3 regions of the Vibrio sp. QJM3NY_15 genome follow, and region 3 is predicted to be linked to each of the others. Evidence: predicted binding sites of a transcription regulator. Region 3 holds the regulator's gene; each other region holds the start of a gene.
What was found. The regulator CRP, encoded in region 3, controls carbon source genes, mostly activating them, when cyclic AMP is high. The targets are predictions, from matches to a motif close to TGTGANNNNNNTCACA.

Region 1 (8,071 bases), on a different replicon from region 3:
TTTGCTAGGTGGTAACCCGGTGCTGCTTTCGCTGCGAAGAAACATACGCGTGGCTCACACTCGAAACCAGGTTCATTAAGAATACGGTGGTACAGAGATAGAATGTGTAGCAAATCTAGGTGTTGACGCTTGTATTCGTGTAGACGCTTGATTTGCACGTCGAAGATAGCGTTCGTATCTAGCTCGATACCCATGTTCTCTTGAACCCAATCAGCAAGGCGCTGTTTGTTTTCTTTCTTAACAGCCATGAATTCTTTTTGGAATTTCGCGTCTGTTGCAAACTTAGCGATGCCTTCAAGCTGCTCAAGTTTTGCTGGCCACTCAGTACCGATCTTGCCAGTGATTAGCGTAGATAGACCTGGGTTACAGAACTTCAACCAACGACGTGGCGTGATGCCGTTCGTTACGTTAGTCAATTTGCCTGGGAAGATTTCGTTGAACTCAGGGAACAAGTCTTTCTTAACCAGTTGAGAGTGAAGTGCAGCTACACCGTTTACTTTGTAAGAACCAATCACACATAGGTTTGCCATGCGAACCATACGGTGGAAACCTTCTTGGATGATAGAAAGCTTAGCTTGCTTCTCACCGTCACCAGGCCACATCTTGCGAACTTCTTGCATGAAGCGGTGGTTGATTTCAAAAATGATTTCCATGTGACGTGGAAGAAGACGGTTGATCAAAGATTCAGACCAAGTCTCTAGTGCTTCAGGAAGTAGCGTGTGGTTCGTGTATGCGAACGTATGAGCACTGATTTCCCATGCTTGATCCCAAGATAGACCTTTCTCGTCGATTAAGATGCGCATTAGCTCAGGAATCGCAATCGTTGGGTGCGTATCGTTAAGCTGAATCGTTTCTTGTTTAGGCAGATCTTCTAGAGAGAAACCTGCTGCCTCGTGACGACGTAGAATATCGCGAACAGACGCTGCTGAGTGGAAGTACTGCTGCATTAGGCGCAGTGTCTTACCTTTCTCGTGGTTGTCATTCGGGTAAAGTACTTTAGTGATGTTACCTGCATCGATTAGCGAGTGTTGCGCTTCAAAGTAATCACCGTTGTTGAAGCTTGCTAGTGAGAATGGTGCAATTGCCTGACATTCCCAAAGACGCAGCGGATAAACCGTGTTTGACTCGTAACCTACGATTGGTAGATCCCAAGGCATTGCTTTTACTTCCATACCTGGAACCCAAGTACGAACTTCTTTACCGTCGATGTATTCAACTTCTACATGACCGTAAAAACCAATGTGTTGTGCTAGTTCTGGACGAGCAACTTCCCATGGGTAACCCTCAACACCGCGCCACGCGTCTGGTGCTTCTTGTTGGCGACCGTCTTGGAAAGACTGTTTGAATAGACCGTATTCGTAGTGAAGACCGTAACCTACTGTTGGGTATTCTTGAGCGGCACAAGAATCCATGAAACAAGCAGCAAGACGACCAAGACCACCATTACCTAGTGATGGGTCGCGTTCTTCTTCTAGAAGGTCTGTTAGGTTTTGACCTAGCTCTTCCATTGCATGAGTGATCTCTTCGTATAGACCCATGCTGATTAGGTTGTTACCTGTAAGACGACCAATCAAAAACTCTAATGAAAGGTAGTTAACGCTTTTCGCGTTTTTAATTTTTTCATCGTTTTCAGTTTCTAGCAGGTCGAATGTTGTGAGTTCTGCTAATGCGCGACCCATTGCTAGGTACCATGCGCGGCTATCCGCGTTTTCAATCGTTGTTGCGTAGGTTGCAGATAAATGCTTCTTAACGCTTTCTTGGAACGACACTTTATCGAAAGTTTTTTGCTGAGTTGGTTTCATTTCAGAAATCTCGCTTTTAATAGTTCTAATTCATCTGTGACATATCGTGCATGGTCACCATTAACTAAACATCCTCCCGCCCGTACGACTAACTAGGAGTAGATGAGAGGGCGTAGGGGGCGTACCGACATAGGGTTAGTGATCTGACTCTCATGTTCTGAATGAGAACAAAAACTTGGAGTGACTGGGATCACAAGCTCCCGTTCGATAACTTAACTTCAAATGATGTGACTTTTATTTAACCCATTTGAAGTCATTGCCAAATCTGAGTTTCAGATCACGAAAATATTTTCTGCCTCTCATCTTTTGCAGAGAAACATGTGTAGGTAAGGACAAAGTCACATTCACAAACCACCCCGCAAGGTGAGCAAAGTCACAAATAAAGGGCGTAGAACACTAAAAACATGCAGGAGTGCAAGGTTTCTGAGGAGGATCATAGTCGGTAACGTTTTGCTTCACGTAATATGAGTAAAGACTTAAGTAATCAGGCTAATATCATAGGACTGTACTCAACGATAGATTGAGATATTCCAGAACATAGCCACGGAATAGGTGTAAAACTTCGACATGTGGATCCCTTCGAAACTGACTCGTCCCGGCCGCTTACACAATGCAATCCTGCGACCTAGAGTTCTCGATCTGCTTCAGAATGCAGATTGCTACAAGCTCGTACTGTTCCGCTCTCCTGCGGGTTATGGCAAGACCACTATGGCTGCGCAATGGCTGGTAGATAAACCCAATGTGGGTTGGTACAGCATTGACGATAGTGACAATGATGCCTTTCGCTATATCAACTACTTACTTCAATCACTTAACAAAGCGACTCAAAATGCCTGTCCTAATGCCCAAAAACTGGCAGAAAAGCGACAGTTTTCATCACTGCATTCTTTGTTAAGCGAAGTGTTCGCCGAAATGTCTGAATTCCACCAGGAATGTTTCCTTGTGCTGGATGACTACCACTTAGTTAATAACGATGACATTCACGAGGCGATGCGCTTTTTCCTCAAGCACATGCCCGACAATCTAACGCTTGTTGTGACTAGCCGTGGGACACCACCACTTGGTACCGCAAACCTTCGCGTTCGTGATTTGATGATTGAAATTGGCAACGACTCTCTGGCTTTTGATACTGAAGAGACGACGCGTTTCTTCAATCAACGTGTCGCTGATGGCGTAGATGACACCACCGCTGGCAGTATCTGTACTTATGTTGAGGGGTGGCCTTCGGCGTTACAACTTATTGCCCTTCAAGCTCAACATCAAAAACGCACGCTGGCGCAATCGGCAGAATCTTTCTCTCACTTTAACCATGCCCACCTTTGGGATTACTTGGTTGAAGAAGTATTCGACCTACTGGATAAAGAAACCCGACAATTCTTGATGCAGTGTTCAGTGCTTGACCATTTCAATGACGAATTAGTCTGCGCGCTTACACAGCGTGAAGACGCGCTCGGTATGATCGAATCACTCAACCGATTTGGTCTATTTATCTACCCTCTTGAAGGCGAGAAGAACTGGTACCGATTCCACAATCTGTTCGGTGAATTCCTTGCCCACGAGCGCCAAGCTCGAATTCCACAACAAGAAGCCGAGTTGCACAGAAGTGCCGCTAAAGCGTGGATCAAACAGAAAACGCCTCACCAAGCACTGCGACATGCACAACGTGCAGAAGATCCAGAGCTGATCATTCAAATTCTGACGGAACACGGTTGGCCGATGTTCAACCAGGGTGAGTTATCTTCGTTAGAGATGGCGATCAAACAGCTAACCACGGATCAGCTATACAGTGAGCCGAAGCTATCTATGCTACGCGCTTGGCTGGCACAAAGTCAGCATCGCTATGATCAAGTGGGCACTCTTTTAGAAGAAGCGGAAACTCAGTATCAAGCTCGAAACATCGAACTGGATACTCAGCAGCAAGGTCAATACAACGCCCTGCGTGCGCAAGTTGCTATTAACAGCAATGAGCCTGAAAAAGCATTGGAATTAGCCGAGCTTTCACTAAGCCAGTTGAACACGACCGTTTATCGTAGCCGTATTGTTGCGACCTCTGTTGTTGGTGAAGTGAACCACGTAATGGGTAACCTGAGCCGTGCTCTGCCGATGATGCAACAAACGGAAAAACTGGCTCGCCAGTATCAGGTTTACCATCAAGCACTGTGGGCAATTCTGCAACAAAGCGAAATCCTGATTGCCCAAGGCTATGTTCAAGCGGCCTTTGAGCTACAAGACAGCGCGTTCAAATTGATTGAAGAACACCAGCTGCAATACGTGCCCCTGCATGAGTTCTTACTGCGTGTTCGAGCTCAAATTTTCTGGTGTTGGAACCGATTAGATGAAGCAGAAGAGTGTTGTTATAAGGGCTTAGACATCCTTGGCCACCACTCACCAAGTAAGCACCTGCACAGCTACTCTATGCTGGCTCGTATCTCGCTTAGCCGTGGTGAAATTGATAAAGCATCTAAGTTTATCGACCAAATTCAGCACTTGTTACGCCAATCAACTTATCACGTGGATTGGACAGCGAATGCATCGCTTTCATTGATCTTATTCTGGCAGGTAAAAGGTGATAAAGACGCCATCCGTGACTGGCTAAGTGTTGCAGTTCGACCTGAATCGGCGAGTAACCACTTCTGTCAGCTTCAGTGGCGAAATATCGTAAGATCTCACATCATTCTTGAGCAATATGAAGAAGCGGAAGAAGCACTGACCTTCCTGAAAAGCGAAGCACAGCGTTCACACCTGATCACGGATACCAATAGAAACTTGATTGTTGAAGCCGTGCTGCGCACACAGATCAACGATGAAGATAGCGCTCGTGTATTGCTTGAAGAAGCGCTTCATATGACCAATCAAACCGGAATGGTAGGTAACTTTTTGGTCGACGGTGGCACTATCGGGCACATCTTGGATAAGTTGAGTAGCAAGCCAGGCCTTGGCGATTTAGAACGTCACCGTGCTCAGCAGATCATGAAAGATATCTCAACAACTCAACGTAGCCGTTCGGTTCACTTCGATGAAGACTTTGTGGAAAATCTGGTTAATCACCCGAATATTCCAGAACTTGTGCGCACTAGCCCACTCACCCAACGGGAATGGCAGGTGCTTGGTCTGATCTACTCTGGATTCAGTAATGAGCAGATCGCTCAAGAACTTGACGTAGCAGGTACCACTATCAAGACTCACATCCGTAACCTTTACCAAAAGCTAAACATTGCCAACCGTAAAGAAGCGATCAGCACAGCAGAAAACTTGTTGCAGTTGATGGGATACTAAAACGGATTCGAGATTCGTGAGAAAGCAGAAGCTAGTCACTAATGGTGGCTGGCTTTTTTTTCGCTTGGACATTCAGGAAATAGCAGACAACAGAGCGCAGAGAACCAAATGACAGGCAAAAAAATAGCCAACCGCAATAATCGCGATTGGCTCTATATATATGTGAACAAATCAAAAGTTCACTAACAACGTCAGTTGGCTAGGTGACCCTCGGCTTAAGAAGGGTCAATCTATACAATGCAGTTAGCGTGCCAACTTTAATTTGGCGTTTTATAAGCTCTGCATCGCATAAAACCCTCGAATTTAACATGCGAATTGCAAAGTGCATTTGCATAATGCAACCATGATGCAATATCGATAAGAGACCAGTTTCATCGCTATCCTTAATGACAAATCACTAAGTGCTTGTATTTTAAATATTAGGCAAATGTTCAGTTCAACTTATTGCCTTACAATTAAGAAGGTAATAAAAGCGCCTCGCTAAAGGCATATTCATACTTTTTTTACACTAAAGTTTGTATACTGCACAAAATCACCCTCAACTCTATGAAGCAATGAACTACTTAAGTACTTTTTTCAAAGGCATGGCAATGGGCGCAGCCGACGTTGTCCCTGGCGTGTCGGGCGGAACCATCGCATTCATCACTGGTATTTACGATACCCTGCTAGAAAGCATTCGCAGAATTAACCCTAGCGTTCTTAGCTTATGGAAACGCGAAGGCTTCAAAGCTGCGTTTAACCACATCAACGGATTTTTCCTGATTTCACTGTTCGCTGGCGTTTTCACCAGTATTGCGACATTCGCAAAACTGATTTCTTGGTTATTGGTCACGCACCCGGTTCCTTTGTGGTCGTTCTTCTTTGGCCTTATCTTGGTGTCGGTTTTCCATATTCTTAAGCAAGTAGAAAAACGCGATATGATTCGATTCGTATTTTTGCTGCTTGGTGTTGCCTTCGCTTATAGCATTACTGTGCTTAAGCCTCTGCAAATGGAGCCAACCAGCATTAACTTGCTAATTGCGGGCGCGATTGCGATATGTGCCATGATCTTACCTGGTATCTCCGGCAGCTTTATTCTATTACTGATAGGCATGTACAGCCCTGTATTAGGTGCCGTAAAAGAGTTCCAAATCGATGTGCTTGCGCTATTTCTTAGTGGCTGTGTGCTTGGGCTACTGACTTTCTCTCACGTACTTTCTTGGTTATTGCGCTCATTCCGCGACTTCACATTGGTATTCTTGACTGGTTTGATGATCGGTACGCTGCCGAAGATTTGGCCGTGGAAAGAAACGATCAGCTGGCGTACAAACTCTAAAGGTGAGCAAGTTCCTCTGATTCAAGAAAACCTATCCCCGTTCGACTTTGAAGCAGTGACCTCTCAGCCTTCTCAGTTGGTGTTGGCAATTGTGATGATGCTTGTAGCGATTGCTCTGGTCCTTGGGTTAGAGAAATTTGCAGAGCGCAACGCGGACTAGCTATTCAGAAAACAAATGGGAAACGTGTTACATGGATGAGTCCCGTAAATACTGAGTTCAACATCCCTATTATTTAAATAAAAGCGAAGCCTATGGCTTCGCTTTTTTAGTTCTACCATACGCACAAAATTGCTTTTTGATACAAGCACGTATTGAGGGGTGTGATAACATCGCCGCTCTTATAAAATTAGATGAGAACACGACATGCACTCTGCATTAAAGGTTGCTGCTCTTGGGATCGCTCTCGTGGCAGGCTTTTATGGGCCGCAAGCAATTCAGCAATTTAAATCAGCGATGGAGCAAACCTCTGCTGACGTTAACTTAGATGATTATTGCATGCTTTCAACCACATCGTGTGAGCAAAATGCGGTTGCCATGACACTCGATAGTGAAACGGCTCAGCCACTCGTTCCAAGCAAAATCAAAGTAGTTTGGGAAGGCGCAGCTTCTGACACATTAATGCTGTCACTTATTGGCTTAGAAATGGAAATGGGATCTGCGCGTTTTCAATTAAAGAGCATTGGCAATAATACCTATGAAGGTGATGTAATTTTACCTGTATGTACTTTAGATAAAATGACATGGGTCGGTGAGCTCACTGATGGTGTCGATACTGTAAACCCTGCAATAAGGATGGCAAGATGAGTAGAAATTGGTCGTTAGCATTGGTTGTCGCTTTTGTACTTGGCTTTGGTGTCAAAAGCTATCTTGATGGACAAAACGAAGTTCAAGAACAACACGCAGCAAAACAAGAGTTCTCCGCAACGACTCTTTTCGGCAAGGACAACCAGCCAACGGAAATCTTTGACCAAACCGATGACAGAATTCGCATCGTTTACTTCGGTTTCACACGTTGCCCAGATGTCTGCCCTACTTCTTTGGCGATGTTAGCCGGAGCACTTAACCAAGTCTCTGACGAAGCAAAAGCGAAAATTCGCCCGATGTTTGTTTCGCTTGATCCTGAACGTGATGCAGCAGAAGCCTCTTACGAATACGCGCAATACTTCCATCCAATGATGGAAGGGTTAAGTGGCCCGTTAGATGTGACAACAACGCTTGCGCATAACTACGGTGTTATTTTCAGAAAAACAAAGCTTGAAGGTTCAGAGTTGGAATACACCCTCGACCACAGCTCATATTTTTATTTTTTAAAGCCCGACGGCACACTGATTACCAAAGTGCCGCATACGTTAACGCCAGCGCCAATTGTTGAGGCCATCAACAAATTGACGCAGTAAAACGTAAAAATAAAGAACTTACTCAATAAAGTTCGAACTAAAAAAGTCAGGTCCCAGACCAAAACATAAAAACTAAGGACAACAACATGAAGTTAAAAGCTCTTGCTCTAGCAGGCTTACTGCTTGCACCTCTTGCTCATGCTAAAGGTGACATTATGGTTCACGACGCTTACGCTCGCGCAACACCACCTTCAGCGGTCAACAGCGCTGTTTTCACCACCCTAATGAACCACAGCGATAAAGAACGCTCTATCGTAGCGGCAACGACACCTGCAGCAGG
Region 2 (8,071 bases), on a different replicon from region 3:
CCGATTTCAGCAGCGCTCTGATCCGATTAACGGAGTCTGGTGCGAGTAATATACTGCTGTTCACATTGCCCGATGCGACCAAAGCGCCGCAGTTCAAATACTCTACCGAACAAGAGATCATTAAAGTTCGTGGCAAGATTTTAGAGTTCAACCAATTCATCAAGGCGCAGGCCGAGTATTACCAAAGCTTGGGGAAAAACGTGGTGTTGTTTGATGCGAGTGCACTGTTCGCCAGCATTACCGAGAATCCAGAGCAACATGGCTTTCGAAACGCGAGTGACGCCTGTCTTGATATCAATAGAAGCTCAGCTTCAGACTATTTGCGAAGCCACAGCTTGACTAATGATTGCGCGACCTATGGCTCAGACAGCTATGTATTTTGGGGCGTGACACACCCAACTACGGCTACTCACAAATACATCGCAGACCATATCTTGGCGTACTCGTTCTCGACGTTTAATTTCTAGCTAGGAAGAGCCCAGCGAGTATCATCAGTTACCGCCTGTAAGTACCGCAAGCTAAGGCTTACACAAAGTACAGATACAAAAAAACCGCCATTATCGGCGGTTTTTTATTTGCATCAACCTTTCAAAGCTAAGCTTTTAGGTCACGCAAGTTGATTACTCGTCGTCCACTTTTGGTGCGACTTTCTTCTTAGGGATAAACACGGTATCACCCACAGCCACATTTTGGTGGAAGCTCTTATCACGCTTAACCGGTTTCTTCGGTGTTTTCTTAACTTGAGTGTTGGTCTTCTTCTTCGCAGGTCCGCCTTTAGCAAAAGCAGGTTTACGAGGCTTAATGCCTTTGAATTTACCTTTCAAGCCTTCAAGCACAGAGAAAGTAAGATCTTGTTGAAGGTAAAGCTCAACACGCTTAAAGCTGTCCCAGTCTTTTGGACCAACCAAAGAAATCGCATCGCCTTTGTTACCTGCACGGCCAGTACGACCAACGCGGTGCACGTACTCTTCTGTATGCTTAGGCATATCAAAGTTGATAACGTGGCTTACGTTTGGAATATCGATACCACGTGAAGCAACATCGGTTGTTACCAAGATCTTGTAAACCGCACGCTCGAACTGGCTCATGATGGCATTACGTTGCGTTTGGTTTAGGTTGCCGCTCAATGCCACTGCTTTAAGCTTCTTCTCGTTCAACTTATCCGTTAAACGATCAGTATCGGCACGAGTTGCAGTGAAGATCATCACCTGACGGTATTCAGCTTCTTCAATAACGCGATCTAAAATCGCTTCTTTATGATCTAGATGGTCACACAGGTAGAACTTCTGAGTGATATCAAGGTGCTGTTCGTTAGAAACACCAACAGAGATACGCTTAGGTGCGTCTAGCATTTCATTTGCAATGCCATTCACTTCCGCGTGATCAAGCGTCGCAGAGAACATCAACGTTTGACGACGACGATGCTTAGCTGCATTCGCAATGCGACGTAACTCAGGTGCGAAACCTAAATCCAGCATACGGTCAGCTTCATCAAGGATTAGCGTTTCAACACCATCTAAAAACAGTGAGCGGTGCTCAAGGTGATCAGCAAGACGGCCTGGAGTCGCAACAATAAAACGAGGGTACTTACGCAGAGCTTTAACTTGGTCGTTAAAGTTTTCGCCACCCAAGATAAGTGTCGCTTCGTAAGACAGACCGCCAAGCATGCTACGCAGCTCGCCGTAAACTTGTTTAGCTAGCTCACGAGTAGGAGCCAAAATTACACCACGAGGATCTTTAGCAGAAAACGCTTTTGTTTTTAATGCTTTATGTATCATCGGCAACACAAACGCCAATGTTTTACCTGATCCCGTTTTTGATGAAGCCAATAGATCCTTACCAGCAATAGCAACAGGGATCGCTTTTGATTGGATCTCTGTCGCCTTCTTGAAGTCGTAATGTTTTAAGTTCTTCAGTAAGCGGTTATCTAAGCCTAAATCTTTAAAGTGCAAAGGACTCTCCAGTCATGATGGTATTGAATAAAATTAATTTAACGTGACATGATACCGCGAAAGTACTTTATAAGGATAGAGATCACAGTAAATTTATCCTTTTATCTAATGTTAGCCAGAATATTGTATGCACCGCTAGCAAAGGGGTGACTCCCCTTTCACTGCCTTATTGCCGCACCAAACACTTCATCTCAAAAATGAGACAGATTGTGATACCTAGCTAATTACCTCAAAAATTTAGCAATTTCTTTAGTTATTGTTTTTGCAGTTAAAAAATTAGTCGCTACAATCATTAATGAAGCGACTATATGATAAAGAATGTATAGCGCATCTTTTGATGATAAATAAGCAAGGAGTTCTTATGAATAAGACGTTAATCGCAGCTGCAGCCTCAGTATTTATTTTAGCTGGTTGTTCTTCAGAGCCTGAAGAAGCAGCGGTATCAGAAATGGACCAACTAACTAACCAAGTTGCTGAGCTAACCAGCGAAGTAGAAGCACTTAAGAGTGACAAAGCTGCTGCTGAAATGAAAGCTCAAGAAGCATCTGCTGCGGCTATGGCAGCAAAAGAAGAAGCGGATCGTGCTAACGACCGTATCGATAACATTGCTGAGTCTTACACTAAGTAATTGAGATATAAGCTCAATTAAGCTGTAGATTTCAAAAGACGTATATACATACAGTAAATTGACAACACCACCTCTTTCGAGGTGGTGTTTTTTATTTAGGGAGAAGAGAAAGAAAGCTTTAAGGCTTTATTCACAACCTATCAAATTAGAACTCAATCACCGGCGGTGCTATTTCAACAGGCACACCATTTTGAGCAAAGATAACTGCTTTTGCCTTTGAGTTAGGAAGGTCTGCATCTTCAAGCCACCATTTTAATTCAACCGGGATTTGCAGTAGTTTCTTAGAGCCGTCACTTCGCGTCAATGGTTCGTGAGCTTCAACAAACACGCTTCTATCAGGCTCTAAAGACACTTTAATCGGCTCATCGATTATCGTGACTTGTTCGCCACGACTGACCTGTTCAAAAAGCCACTCAATATCTTTAGGTTCCATACGAATACACCCGGAACTGACGCGTAAGCCAATCCCAAAGTCTTTATTGGTGCCGTGTATCAGGTAATCACCTGCACCGTAAGCAAGTCGTAATGCATACTCACCCAAAGGGTTTTCGGGCCCAGCAGGTACCACTCTTGGCAACTCAATCCCTTTCTCTAAGTACTCTTTACGGATTGAATTTGGAGGAGTCCAAGTCGGGTTTGGACGTTTTTGGCTTATCTTAGTGATCATCTCGGGAGTATCACGCCCTACTCGACCAATCCCGACAGGGAAGACATGCACCTGATTTTTCTCAGGCTCAAAGTAGTACAACCTCAACTCAGCAAGGTTAATCACAATGCCTTTTCTCGGAGTATCCGGCAGAATTAAACGGCTAGGAATGCTTAACACATAGCCTTCAGCAGGAAGAAAAGGATCAACCCCTTTGTTTGCCGCCATCAAAGAGAGAAAGCCAATATCATATTGCTTTGCAATAATAGCCAACGTTTCACCCGCCGCAACTTCATGTTGCTGGATTCTGCCCACGATACGACTTTCTTTTGGTGGCAACTCAAAAGTTGCAGCAGACACCCACGACGAGGTCATCGTGCCTGCAAGCAGAGTTGTTACCAGAGGGAACAAAGTCGTTCTCACAGTAAGCAAGGCGATCTTGCGCAGTTTTGTTTTCATAGCGAGCAAAGGCATCAAGTTAGCGCAATACGACATACAATTCCTTGGTTTGTCTTTTATCAAAGTTTAGATTATCGCTGATCAAACGTCTCTACAATGTATTGTTGTCTCTAAACTAATATGCAATAGGTTTATATCTAGAGATTTATCTGTAGTTAGCTTGCAAATTACCCATACAAAATCGATTGCCTTTAAGCTTTCAACACATTTGGTTATCAATATTAATAAAACTATAATATTGGATCCATTTTGTGACTAAAGTCTCATGGAGCCTCGTTTTAACTCGCTAATATTGCCTCAACAAAACGAATTCAATTCAACAGAATCGGTAATTGATTAAATCCTGTTCCTATAATTACCGTTTAAACTTTGGAGAACGACCATGGCTACACCTCATATTAATGCTCAAGCTGGTGATTTCGCAGAAACAGTACTTATGCCGGGCGACCCGCTTCGCGCAAAATACATTGCTGAAACATTCCTTGATGACGTGAAGCAAGTTTGTGACGTTCGCAACATGTTTGGTTACACAGGCACTTACAAAGGTAAGAAAGTTTCTGTAATGGGCCACGGTATGGGTATCCCATCATGCTGCATCTACGTACACGAACTTATCGCTGAGTACGGTGTAAAAAACGTTATTCGTGTAGGTAGCTGTGGTGCAGTACGTGACGACGTTAAACTGATGGACGTTGTTATCGGTATGGGTGCTTCTACTGACTCAAAAGTGAACCGTATTCGTTTCAACAACCATGACTTCGCTGCTATCGCTGATTTCGGTCTTCTAGAAGAAGCTGTTAACCAAGCACGTGCACAAGAAGTTCCAGTTAAAGTTGGTAACGTATTCTCTGCAGACCTTTTCTACACTCCAGAAGCTGACCTTTTCGAAAAAATGGAAAAGCTAGGCATCCTTGGTGTTGATATGGAAGCAGCTGGTATCTACGGTGTTGCTGCGGATCTTGGTGCTAAAGCCCTAACTATCCTAACCGTTTCTGACCACATCATCCGTGGCGAGAAACTAAGCTCAGAAGACCGTCAAAAATCTTTCAACGACATGATGAAAGTTGCTCTAGAGACTGCAATCAACATCTAACAGTTTGATAAAAGATACATTGAAAAGCGTTACCTCGCAGCCGAGTTCACTTGGCTGCTCAAATAATCCCGAGGGGGAGATCGTGTCTAACGACAAGCTGCCAAAAGATGCGGATGGTTTGCAACTCAACTTTTGTAAAACATTGGCGTGTGACAACTTTGGCTTGAGCGATGCAAAACGGTATGTTTTGCAACACGCGAACCCTAAGCGTCCAGCGATGGTTTGTCGTGAATGTGGAGCTTTCCCCCCCTTACTTAACAATCGTGAAGTGTTAAGCGAACTTCATCGCCTGCGACAACTTCACAGCGATGGCCTTCCTGCTTGCCGCAATGATGATTGCGATAACTTTGGCCTATCGGTTCATACCCACAAACATCTTTACCATGCCTTCGGTTACAGCGGTGACAGGCAGCGTTATCGATGCAAAGATTGCCAATCGACCTTCGTTGATAAGTGGTCTGGTTCCAATAAAAAACTTCAGTTTCAAGAGAACCTCATGGGCTTATTGTTCATGGGTTATTCCGTACGTGAAATCTGCAGAAAATTAGAGATCAATCCAAAGACTTTCTATGACCATGTTGACCATATCGCCAGCCGGTGCCGTCGCAAATTAGCGATGATCGATGCACGATGGGTTAATCATGCCAAAGACTATCAATTCGCTTCCCATTATCAGCGCTTACAACCACAAAGTAACAACGGTGTGGTTTGGATAGCGACGGGTGAAGCGCATTCTGGATATATCCTTTGCCAACACGTGAATTACTCACAAAATGAAGAGCCTTCGGGAAATGTTGACCATAACCCCTACGACGATGTGGCGCGCTTTGTCTCAAAAGAACACTCATCAGAGGCAAATCTCGAACTTCCTCAGCCTTCTGATAAGCTGAAAGAGCGTATTGAACAGCAATACCAAGTGATTCTGGCGAGAGGTAACGTTGAGGACCCTATGGGTAACCTCACAACGTTTAGCTACCCGTCTAAAGGGGCACTTATTCGACCGCCTTACACCTCTTACGCACACTTCTTACATGTTTTGGATATGTGTGACGAGAATAAGCATGTCGCCATTTATATGCCACAAGATCCATTACTAAGATCTGCCGCCCTAAGCGTTTGCTTGCCGCGCATACAGAGTCAAAATATTGACCTTATGTATGTAGAGGAAGATCCTAGCTGGCAAGACGATCAAAGTTTTGAAAAGATCGACATTGTGCACATGAGTTGGTGGCGCGATCGCTGGGCTATCGCAAACCAAGGCGATCAACAAAAAGGCATTTGTTATCTAACGGGTAACAATCCAGAACCAAAACAGTGGTTTAACACCGCCTCTATTCAACAGACTAAATTCTATCAACAACGCTTCCAAGTTCTGTTTGATAGCTTCATTAATGAACCAAGACGTAAACTTCGTCCTGGCGGCATTCTTCCGTTACTCGACATATTCAGGGCTTGGCACAATCTGTGCTACCAAGATAAGCAAGGGCTAACTGCAGCACAGCGTTTAGGTGTAACTGAGCAGCCATTAACCCTAAAGCAACTACTTTCATAGATACCTATAAACCAGACATTTACTTGGGAACTCATTGATTTAAAAGCAACAACATGAGGTAACACCCATAAATGGAAAAGATACATGTTCCTAACATGCTCTACGAAAGATAATTAGTGCTTATCCTAAATCACACTCTTATAATGATTGTGTTATCAATATGTTCGATAATTATGGACCTAAGCCTTGGACAAAAATCAGTATCTTCTTGAAACAGAACTAGAACAACTCAAAACTCGTGTCGACTCTGAACCGTTGGTGATCCTTGAGATTGCACAACAGTGCCTCGTCAGATCTGAGCAAGTTCTGTTTGAAGAGGGAGCGATCCAGTCACTGATGTTAATGGCAAAGTGCAGCTGGAACCTGATGGATTATCAGACTGGTTTAAAGCACATCAAAGAAGCCTACAAGCGGCAGAACCGCTTAGACACCGACGTTTTCCTTCCTGAAATCCTTCACCTACACGCGCTCCAATTCTGGGGGCAAGCCAAATATTATTCAGCTCAACAGTTTTGGATCAATGCCTTAGAGCAATCTGCGCTGGTTGATGAAGTTGAGATACAAATTGAGAGCTTGATTGGCCTCGGCAACATTTGGCGGATGACCCACGAATACAAGCTAGCACGCTCTACCCACCAACTCGCTGTAAAAGTGGCGAATATTAGCCGCATAGGCTGGCTAGAGGGCAAAGCGAGAATACTACTCGCTTGGGATTACTACCTGCTCAACAATTATGTTGAGATGTTATCGGTGTTAGATGGGGCAGAAGAAGCACTTAGAGAACACAAAGATAATACGTGGCACGCAGAAGTGTGGGACTTCCGAGGCCTTGCTCTACTTGGCTTAGAGCGTTTAGATGATGCAGAAAAAGCCACCGCCAAAGCGCACAGCCTTGCAGTAGAACACAACCTAATTTGGATGAAGGCGCACTCTTATATCAGCCGAGCTCGATTAGAACTTTTGCGAAAAAGACCTGGACACGCCGCTGAATTACTCAAATTGGCTGAACAATCTGCAAACGAGTTCGACAACGGTGAATTACTGAGCCAGATCTGCTATCAACAATCTTTGGTTGCAGAAGAAAACCAAGATTTTAAAGCCGCGTTAATCGCATTCAAGAAATACCGTCAATATTCTATCGGTATGCTTCGCGAACAAACGACACGAGTTGGCCTCGATAAAGCGCGCAGCTCCAAACGCCAACTTGAACAGAGAGCTCGAAAGCTTATAAACCGCATTCGTGGTCAACATGAATACGATCCAGAAAAGCACTTCTCTTTTGTTGTCTCTGAGACGTTTTGGTGGGAACAACTGGTTCTCTTCAAAACAGAGCTCAAACGTTCGAATCACAGCATCATCATGTTTCAGCATGTCGACCCCGACTACTTAGATGTCTGTACCGAAATCGCTCATACCCTATGTAATCAAAACGATTTCATTTCAAGGCTAAGCTCAGAGCGTGTGGCTCTTATGCTTTCTGAAAAAGGCGGTGCGGCAGAACAAACGTTCAAAACGCTGACGACCATGCTCGATATCTACCCTTGGCACCGAAAAGGATTAAAAGGTTCAAACCCTACCGTCAGCCTCAATGACATTTTGACGTTCCCGTTCACTCTTGAACAGCTAGAAGAAGATGATGCCGAGGTAAGAGATTGATGGAAACGCTATTAAGTAAAATCACAGATGCTGGATTAGATCCGTCGTCGGTATCGGGTGAAGAAGCGATCATATTCTGGGATCA
Region 3 (8,071 bases):
GGTAATGGCCGTACGGGTAACTTTTACGCTTACCAAGGCCTAGGTGTAACACCTGATATCCTAAGCACTGCGAAATCACTAGGTGGTGGTTTCCCTATCGGTGCAATGCTAACAACGTCTGAACTTGCGACGCACCTAAAAGTGGGCACGCACGGTTCTACTTACGGTGGTAACCCACTGGCGTGTGCCGTTGCTGAAGCAGTTGTTGACGTAGTAAGCCAACCTGAAACGTTGGCTGGCGTGAAAGAACGCGAAGCACTATTCCGTGATGGTTTAGCTAAGATTAACGACAAATACCAAATATTCAGTGAAGTTCGCGGTAAAGGCCTATTGCTAGGCGCTGCGCTTAATGAAGCATGGCAAGGTCGAGCTCGTGATGTATTAGTAGCAGCAGGCGAACAAGGCTTGATGGTACTGGTTGCGGGTGCAAACGTGGTTCGTTTCACACCATCACTGGTTATCACTACACAAGAAATTGAAGAAGGTTTATCAAAACTAGACAAAGCAATCGCTACGCTAGTTTAGCCTGAGCGGCGTCATAGGAATGATCGCCATTAGAGCGATCCCATGACGTACTGCTAAAGGCCCAAGCTTCTGGTTTTGGGCCTGTTTTGCATCTGGAGGGAATATTGATGCTAGTTGTTCGCCCAATAAAATTATCTGATTACGATGCGCTGCATACCTGCGCGGTTGAATCTGGTCACGGATTCACATCTCTTCCGGTTAACGAAGAACTGTTAACTAACCGAATTACTCACTCTGAATACAGCTTTGCTAAACAAGACGTGACTGAACCTGGTGATGAAGGCTACCTAATGGTTGGCTTCGACACTGAAACGGGAGAAGTCGCCGGTACCACAGGCATCGAAGCCTCAATTGGCTGGGATGTTCCGTTTTACTCTTACCACATCAGCAAAGTGGTTCACTCATCGCAAAAGCTTGGCGTGAATAACGTCGTTAAGCTGCTGACTTTCGGCAATAACTACACCGGATGCAGTGAGATCTGCACACTGTTCTTGCGCCCAGCTTTCCGTGGTGGATTGAATGGTCGTTTGATGTCGAAGTGTCGCTTCCTGATCATGTCTGAACACCCAGAGCGTTTCTCGAAAACGATTTTTGCTGAGATGCGTGGTGTATCGGATGCGGAAGGTAACTCACCTTTCTGGCAATGGCTGCAAGAGCACTTCTTCTCAATTGATTTCACGCTTGCAGATTACCTCACTGGTATCGGTAAGAAAGGCTTCATTGCTGACCTAATGCCAAAGCTGCCTATCTACGTGAACCTACTGAGCAAAGAGGCTCAGGCGGTGATTGGAGAGGTACATGATAATACACGCCCAGCACTTAAGTTGTTGGAACGTGAAGGTTTCACTAACCGCGGTTATGTTGACATCTTTGATGCAGGCCCAACGGTTGAGTGTGATTTAAGAAACATTGAATCAGTGCGTCATGCGATTCGAGCTCAGGTGAAAATTGCAGAGCACTCAAGCTCTAAAGACTTCCTAATTGGTAATACCTCGTTTGAGAACTTCCGCGCAGTAGCCGCGAAAGGCGCGTATGACCAAGCAAGCGACACAGTGATTTTATCATCTGAAGTAGCAAGCGCTCTTGAAGTAAAAGAAGGCGAATTCGTTCGCATGTTGGCTCAATAAGAGCGGCGATTATCTGTCGAAGATTTTAAGGATAGAAGTATGACTCAGTGGATAGCAGGACAGTGGGTGGCAGGTCAAGGCGACGCCATGACATCAGTAAGCCCATACAACAATGAAGTGGTGTGGCAAGGCGATAGTGCAACACCAGCGCAGGTTGAATCTGCAGTAGCAGCGGCTCGTGATGCGTTCTTAGTTTGGAAAAAACTGAGCTTTGCAGAGCGTGAAGCGATCGTGTTGAACTTTGCTGAGAAAGTAAAAGAGAACAGCGAAGAGATAGCACAGATTATTGCAAAAGAGACGGGTAAACCGATTTGGGAAACTCGCACTGAAGCGGGCGCAATGGCGGGTAAAATCGCTATCTCTATTCGTGCATACCACGAACGTACGGGCGAAGCTTCGCGTGAAGCGGCAGGTAACCAAATCGTACTGCGTCATCGTCCATTAGGCGTTATGGCGGTATTTGGTCCTTACAACTTCCCAGGTCACCTACCTAACGGTCATATTGTTCCAGCACTGCTATCGGGTAATACCGTGGTATTTAAGCCGTCAGAGCAGACACCTTGGACTGGTGAGTTTGCGATGAAGCTATGGCAAGAAGCTGGCCTTCCTGCTGGCGTGATCAACCTAGTGCAAGGCGCTAAAGAGACAGGTATCGCACTAGCCGATGCTAAAGGTCTTGATGGCGTGCTATTCACGGGTAGTGCGAATACTGGTCATATCCTTCACCGTCAATTCGCAGGTCAACCGGGCAAGATGCTGGCGCTAGAGATGGGTGGCAACAACCCGATGGTGATCAGTGACCAATTTGGTGATGCTGACGCGACGGTTTATACCATTATCCAATCGGCTTTCATCAGTGCAGGTCAACGTTGTACATGTGCTCGTCGTTTGTATGTTCCTGTTGGCGAGAAGGGCGATCAACTGCTCGATAAGCTCGTTGCGGCGACCTTGAAGATTCGTGTTGATCAGCCATTCGCTGAGCCAGCACCCTTCATGGGACCACAGATCTCTGAAGCGGCGGCTAAGTTCATTTTGGACGCGCAAGCTAATCTGCAATCACTAGGTGGTGTAAGCCTAGTTGAAGCAAAAGCGGGCGAAGCGGCGTTTGTTTCTCCGGGTATTATCGATGCAACCAACATTGCTGAGTTGCCAGATGAAGAGTACTTCGGCCCATTGCTGCAAGTGGTTCGCTACCAATCGCTAGAGCAAGCAGTTGAACTGGCTAATGACACGCGCTTTGGTTTGTCTGCGGGTCTTGTATCAACAGATGATTCTGAATGGGAATACTTCGTTGACCATATCCGTGCGGGTATTGTTAACCGTAACCGCCAGCTAACAGGCGCAAGTGGTGATGCACCATTTGGTGGCCCGGGTGCTTCAGGCAACCTACGCCCAAGTGCTTACTACGCGGCGGACTACTGTGCTTACCCAATGGCGTCAATGGAAGGTGGTGAAACTCAACTGCCAGCTACGTTTAGCCCAGGTATTGAGCTGTAGTTTTGGCTTTTAAGCTATAACTTGATGAATCATAAGCTTATGAGCTCTAAGTTCATGAATAACAGATTCATTGATTGATTGTGTAATAAGGAAGCGGTGTTATCGCTTCCTCTTTTCACCCACGTCCGACACCTCGATTGGACGGTAGATAATAATAGAACAAGTATGTCACAGGCTGATGGCTGCTGACTCTATGTCCAGCCTCTCCCTTTCTAATCCAAATTACTAGCTTGCTAGAACCTCTGACAAGGAGTCACCATGACGCCCGATCTACTCTTTAAATCACTATGGGACGATTACATTCACAGGCTTTGTCCATCGGCTGAGAAAGTGCATCACTTGCTGAAAGAAGACGAAGCTCTGATTAATGATCACATTGCACTGCGTACTTTCAATGTTGCACCGCTAGGTATTGAAACATTGGCTAAACCTTTCCTTGAGTTAGGTTACAAGGCGTGTGGTGATTACTTATTTGAGAGCAAGAAGCTAGTGGCTAAGCACTACGAGCACCCAGATCCAAACCAACCAAAAGTGTTCATTAGTGAGTTGAAGGTAGAAGAGTGTTCAAGTGGCTTACAACAGATCGTTGCTAAGTTGGTTGAGCAAGTTGACGCAAGTAAGCTTCAAGGTCATGAATTCTTGTTTGGTGGTCGTCTTTGGGATTTGAGCTTCGCAGATTTCCAAGTGCTAGCAAAAGAGAGTGAATACGCTTCTTGGCTCGCAGCTCATGGTTACGGTGCAAACCACTTTACGGTGAGCGTTAATCAACTTGACGCTTTTGATGAAGTTCAGGCAGTAAATGATTACCTGAGCGAATCAGGATTCACTATCAATGCATCTGGCGGCGAGGTGAAAGGCTCTCCAGAGGTCTTATTAGAGCAATCATCAACAATGGCAGATAAAGTCCCAGTTTCATTTGTTGAAGGCAATGAGATGATTCCTGGGGGCTTCTATGAGTTCGCTAAGCGTTATGCGATGGCCAATGGTGATCTTTATACCGGATTTGTCGCGGCATCTGCTGACAAAATCTTTGAAAGCACCAACGGTTAAAGAAGATACGAGCACGGGCTTTGCCCTCGAGGTGCGGGTGCGCTTCGCATCGAGAGTGTTTGCGCTGGGACGCGGTAGGTGCTCTATTCGCATCTCGCATCTCGCATCTCGCATCTCGCATCTCGCATCTCGCATCTGCTCTCTAGATCTCTAGAAAACAAAAAAGCCACCAAATTTGCATTTGGTGGCTTTCAAATTTTTGGCTCAGTTAATCGAGATTAACGAGTGCCGTATACCACGATAGTCTTACCGTGTGCAGAAATTAGGTTCTGCTCTTCAAGCATCTTCAAGATACGACCTACGGTCTCACGAGAACAACCAACGATCTGGCCAATCTCTTGACGAGTGATCTTGATTTGCATGCCATCAGGGTGAGTCATTGCATCTGGCTGTTTCGCTAGGTTTAGTAGCGTTTGAGCGATACGACCTGTTACGTCAAGGAACGCTAAGTCACCAACCTTTTGGCTAGTTACTTGTAGACGGTTTGCCATTTGCGCTGAAAGGCGCATCAGGATATCTGGGTTCACTTGGATAAGTTGACGGAATTTCTTGAAAGAAATTTCAGCTACTTCACAAGGAGATTTAGCACGAACCCACGCAGTACGCTCTTGGTCTTCTTCGAAAAGTCCAAGTTCACCGATGAAGTCGCCTTGGTTTAGGTAAGAAAGAATCATTTCCTTACCTTCTTCGTCTTTGATAAGAACAGCCACAGAACCTTTAACGATGTAGTACAAGGTTTCTGCCTTTTCACCAGCATGAATCAAAGTACTTTTTGAAGGGTACTTATGAATATGACAGTGTGAAAGGAACCACTCTAATGTTGGATCGGTTTGAGGTTTACCTAGAACCATAATATCTCACTTCCTCTGCAGGGTATGCTTGCCGCTTTCCGTATTTTAGCTAAGCCTGAATTGACTCAGTTAGGATAAGAGCACTCGTTGAGTGCTGCAAGCTATCTTGTGTTTCGTTTAAGAATAGTATCCTTTTTCAGGTACTATTTCTTGATTTTAATCGTGACCAAGCTACGATTTTTTACGCAAAATTGTGCACATGATCACGGTATGAAAAGTAATCAACCAGAATGTCGTTTTGTTAACCTATTTTTCCGGTTTCGATTAGTTGTTGTAGAATTGGCCTTACAATGAGCTCCATAGCAAAACTCATCTTGCCTCCTGGCACCACAAGCGTGTTATGACGTGACATAAATGAGCCATCAATCATAGCCAAAAGGTAAGGAAAATCGACGTTTTTGATGCCGCGCAAACGTATAACTACGAAGCTTTCGTCTAAACTTGGAATCCCTTTGGCGTTCAGTGGATTCGATGTATCTACGGTAGGTACACGCTGAAAGTTGATATGAGTACGCGAAAACTGCGGGGTAATGTAGTTAAGGTAATCATCCATTGAGCGAACAATAGAATCCATCACCGCTTCGCGAGAGTGCCCACGATCGCGTGTGTCACGAACGAATTTCTGGATCCACTCCAAGTTTACGATCGGTACCATGCCGATAAGCAGATCGACATGTTGCGAGACGTTAATGTCGCCATCGACTACGCCACCATGAAGGCCTTCGTAGAACATCACATCCGAGTTTTCAGGGATCTCTTGCCATGGCGTAAAGGTGCCGGGCATTTGGTTGTAAGGAACGGCTTCATCGAAGGTATGTAGATAGCTACGGACTTTACCCGTGCCTTCATTTCCGTATTGGCGGAAGAACTCTTCTAATGCGCCAAAATCGTTAGCTTGTGGACCAAAGTAGCTGATGTGCTTACCTTGCTCGCGCGCCTTACGGATCTCGACATCCATCTCTGGTCGAGTGAAGCGATGGAAACTATCCCCTTCAACCCAAGCTGCCTTCACGTCCATCATATTGAACATTTTACGGAAGGCTTCTGAGGTAGTGGTGGTGCCGGCTCCAGATGAACCCGTCACCGCAATAATTGGATGTTTAGCGGACATGACAACCCTTGTCTTTTGAGTAACTTACTTGTTAGCAATCGTTTACCACTATAACACGGCTCCTTTATGAGCGCAGCTTAGAAGCGTTTTGTGACTTGAATATCAACGGTTTCATGCAGCTCAGAAAACACGATACTGACTTCCTTTGAGGCTAATTGATGTTTCACTTGGTCAATCTTGTTTTGCAGTGAAACCTCTACGTCACCGTAGTCTGTGCCTTCACGTAGCACGAATTCTTTAATGAGGTTTTCTAGCGTTTCTGGTGCGATGTCTTGCCATGGGATGATCATAAATACTTCTCTCTTTTATGTTCATGGATATGTTCATAAATAGGTTTATTGATGTGTTGATTAGTGTGTCTAGCGACGCCTATCACTCAGCCCTTAAAAGGCTCGGCCATTATGCCGAATCTTGAATACTTTCATAGTAAGCGGGTAATGCTTCTTCTAACCAAAACCTTGGTTTGAGCGTACTACCAGTAATGAACCCCACATGGCCGCCTTTTTGAAACAGACGATAGTCGATGTTGTCAGGTAGAACGAATTTTGGAATCACATCATCGGTCATGAAAGGGTCATCTTTCGCATGAATGATCTGTGTGGGTAGCTTAATCCGATTCAACTTCGGTAAGGCAGAGCATTGAGCATAGTAATCTTGTGCATTCTTGAAGCCGTGCAAAGGCGCAGTAATTCGCTCATCAAACTCATACAGCTTATCGATCTTCTTAATGCTTTCCGCTGAGATGCCAATCTTCTCTTGCAGCAGTTTATGTTTCTTCAATGCATTCGATTTCAAAGAATTGAGCAGGTACTTTTTATAGAGTTTGGAGAAGCCTTGTTCAATACGACTTGAACAACAAGCAAGGTCAAAGGGGGCTGAAACAATCGTCGCCGCTGAGATTAACGGATCATCTGCGTAGTCGGCGAGATAATTAGCCAACATGTTGCCGCCTAGCGATATCCCAACTGCAACCTTAGGGTTATTGGGAAACCTTGAATGCAGATGCCTTAAAAAGAAGCGAGCATCTTCGACCTCTCCAGAGTGGTAAGCACGAGCTAAGCGATTCGGCTTTCCGCTGCAACCTCTGAAGTGCATCATCACGGACAACCAACCATCCTTAGCAAACGCGTTCATCAATCCATTGGCGTATGGGCTCTCAAAGCTGCCCTCTAATCCATGGAATAGGATGAAGATGGGTTTGTTGCTTTGTTTGTCGGAGCTTTGTTTGTCACTGCTTGGTTTGTCACTGCGTGGATTGTCATTAGTCGAGTTATCACTAGAGGAGCTGTCATCATCAGGGGATTCGCTCCATGCAAGGTCGAGAAAGTCACCATCGGGTGTTTCTAAGGTTTGCCATTGAGGAGCAAACAACGCCTGCTTTCTAATAAACCTAGGTACCAAGGTCTGTAGGTGAGGATTTGATAAACCAGCAGCAGCGGTAAATATTGTCATAAAACAGTCCATGCTTATTTATGGGCTTTGAAAAGTGTTGAGCTTTTAGTGAAACGCCCACGTTTTTATTTGAGCTTGGTTGATTCTCGGCATAAGCGCAAGGGTTTCACAAAGACGGGCTACAAAAACACGCCATGAGTAACTGGTTGAATAATATCAAGGTTAAGCTTGGATCTAGACGAAATAAAAGGGAAAGGCAACGAGTTAAGGCTGAGGGGCTGGTTCAGAAAAAGCATCATAGAGGTTTTCTGCGCCGAGTAGCCGACAATACTCAAATGCGAGTGGCGATTGTTGATTGTCAGAGAGATGCAGAGAGTTGATGCAATCAACGAGATCAGATTGCTGTTGCTTCTCTAACTGCAGCTCAAACTGGAGTGCTTCGCGGTAGAGAGAATCGACAACTTGAGGTTTGAGGTGCTTACGCAGCTCTCGATAGCTGTGAAGAAGAGTTTCAGAGC

Region 1: the regulator CRP is predicted to act here: its motif matches at 2,165-2,180, upstream of malT (HTH-type transcriptional regulator MalT).
Region 2: the regulator CRP is predicted to act here: its motif matches at 3,936-3,951, upstream of deoD (purine-nucleoside phosphorylase).

The regions. Positions count from the first base shown of each region.
Region 1 covers NZ_CM173518.1:1,028,616-1,036,686, reverse strand. The annotation lists gene AC3CKG_RS21010 (glycogen/starch/alpha-glucan phosphorylase) at 1-1,802, opposite strand, end outside; gene malT (HTH-type transcriptional regulator MalT) at 2,370-5,078, shown strand; gene AC3CKG_RS21000 (polyprenyl-phosphate transporter) at 5,633-6,553, shown strand; gene AC3CKG_RS20995 (hypothetical protein) at 6,758-7,198, shown strand; gene AC3CKG_RS20990 (SCO family protein) at 7,195-7,791, shown strand; gene AC3CKG_RS20985 (copper chaperone PCu(A)C) at 7,878-8,071, shown strand, end outside.
Region 2 covers NZ_CM173518.1:1,050,481-1,058,551, reverse strand. The annotation lists gene AC3CKG_RS21095 (SGNH/GDSL hydrolase family protein) at 1-467, shown strand, start outside; gene AC3CKG_RS21090 (DEAD/DEAH box helicase) at 621-1,952, opposite strand; gene AC3CKG_RS21085 (Lpp/OprI family alanine-zipper lipoprotein) at 2,314-2,580, shown strand; gene AC3CKG_RS21080 (L,D-transpeptidase family protein) at 2,726-3,721, opposite strand; gene deoD (purine-nucleoside phosphorylase) at 4,068-4,778, shown strand; gene AC3CKG_RS21070 (lactate dehydrogenase) at 4,861-6,330, shown strand; gene AC3CKG_RS21065 (tetratricopeptide repeat protein) at 6,517-7,986, shown strand; gene AC3CKG_RS21060 (GGDEF domain-containing protein) at 7,986-8,071, shown strand, end outside.
Region 3 covers NZ_CM173517.1:3,307,880-3,315,950, reverse strand. The annotation lists gene AC3CKG_RS14970 (aspartate aminotransferase family protein) at 1-525, shown strand, start outside; gene astA (arginine N-succinyltransferase) at 633-1,652, shown strand; gene astD (succinylglutamate-semialdehyde dehydrogenase) at 1,692-3,149, shown strand; gene AC3CKG_RS14955 (2-oxoadipate dioxygenase/decarboxylase family protein) at 3,408-4,199, shown strand; gene crp (cAMP-activated global transcriptional regulator CRP) at 4,418-5,050, opposite strand; gene AC3CKG_RS14945 (phosphoribulokinase) at 5,292-6,161, opposite strand; gene AC3CKG_RS14940 (YheU family protein) at 6,239-6,451, opposite strand; gene AC3CKG_RS14935 (hydrolase) at 6,561-7,613, opposite strand; gene AC3CKG_RS14930 (TIGR02444 family protein) at 7,818-8,071, opposite strand, start outside.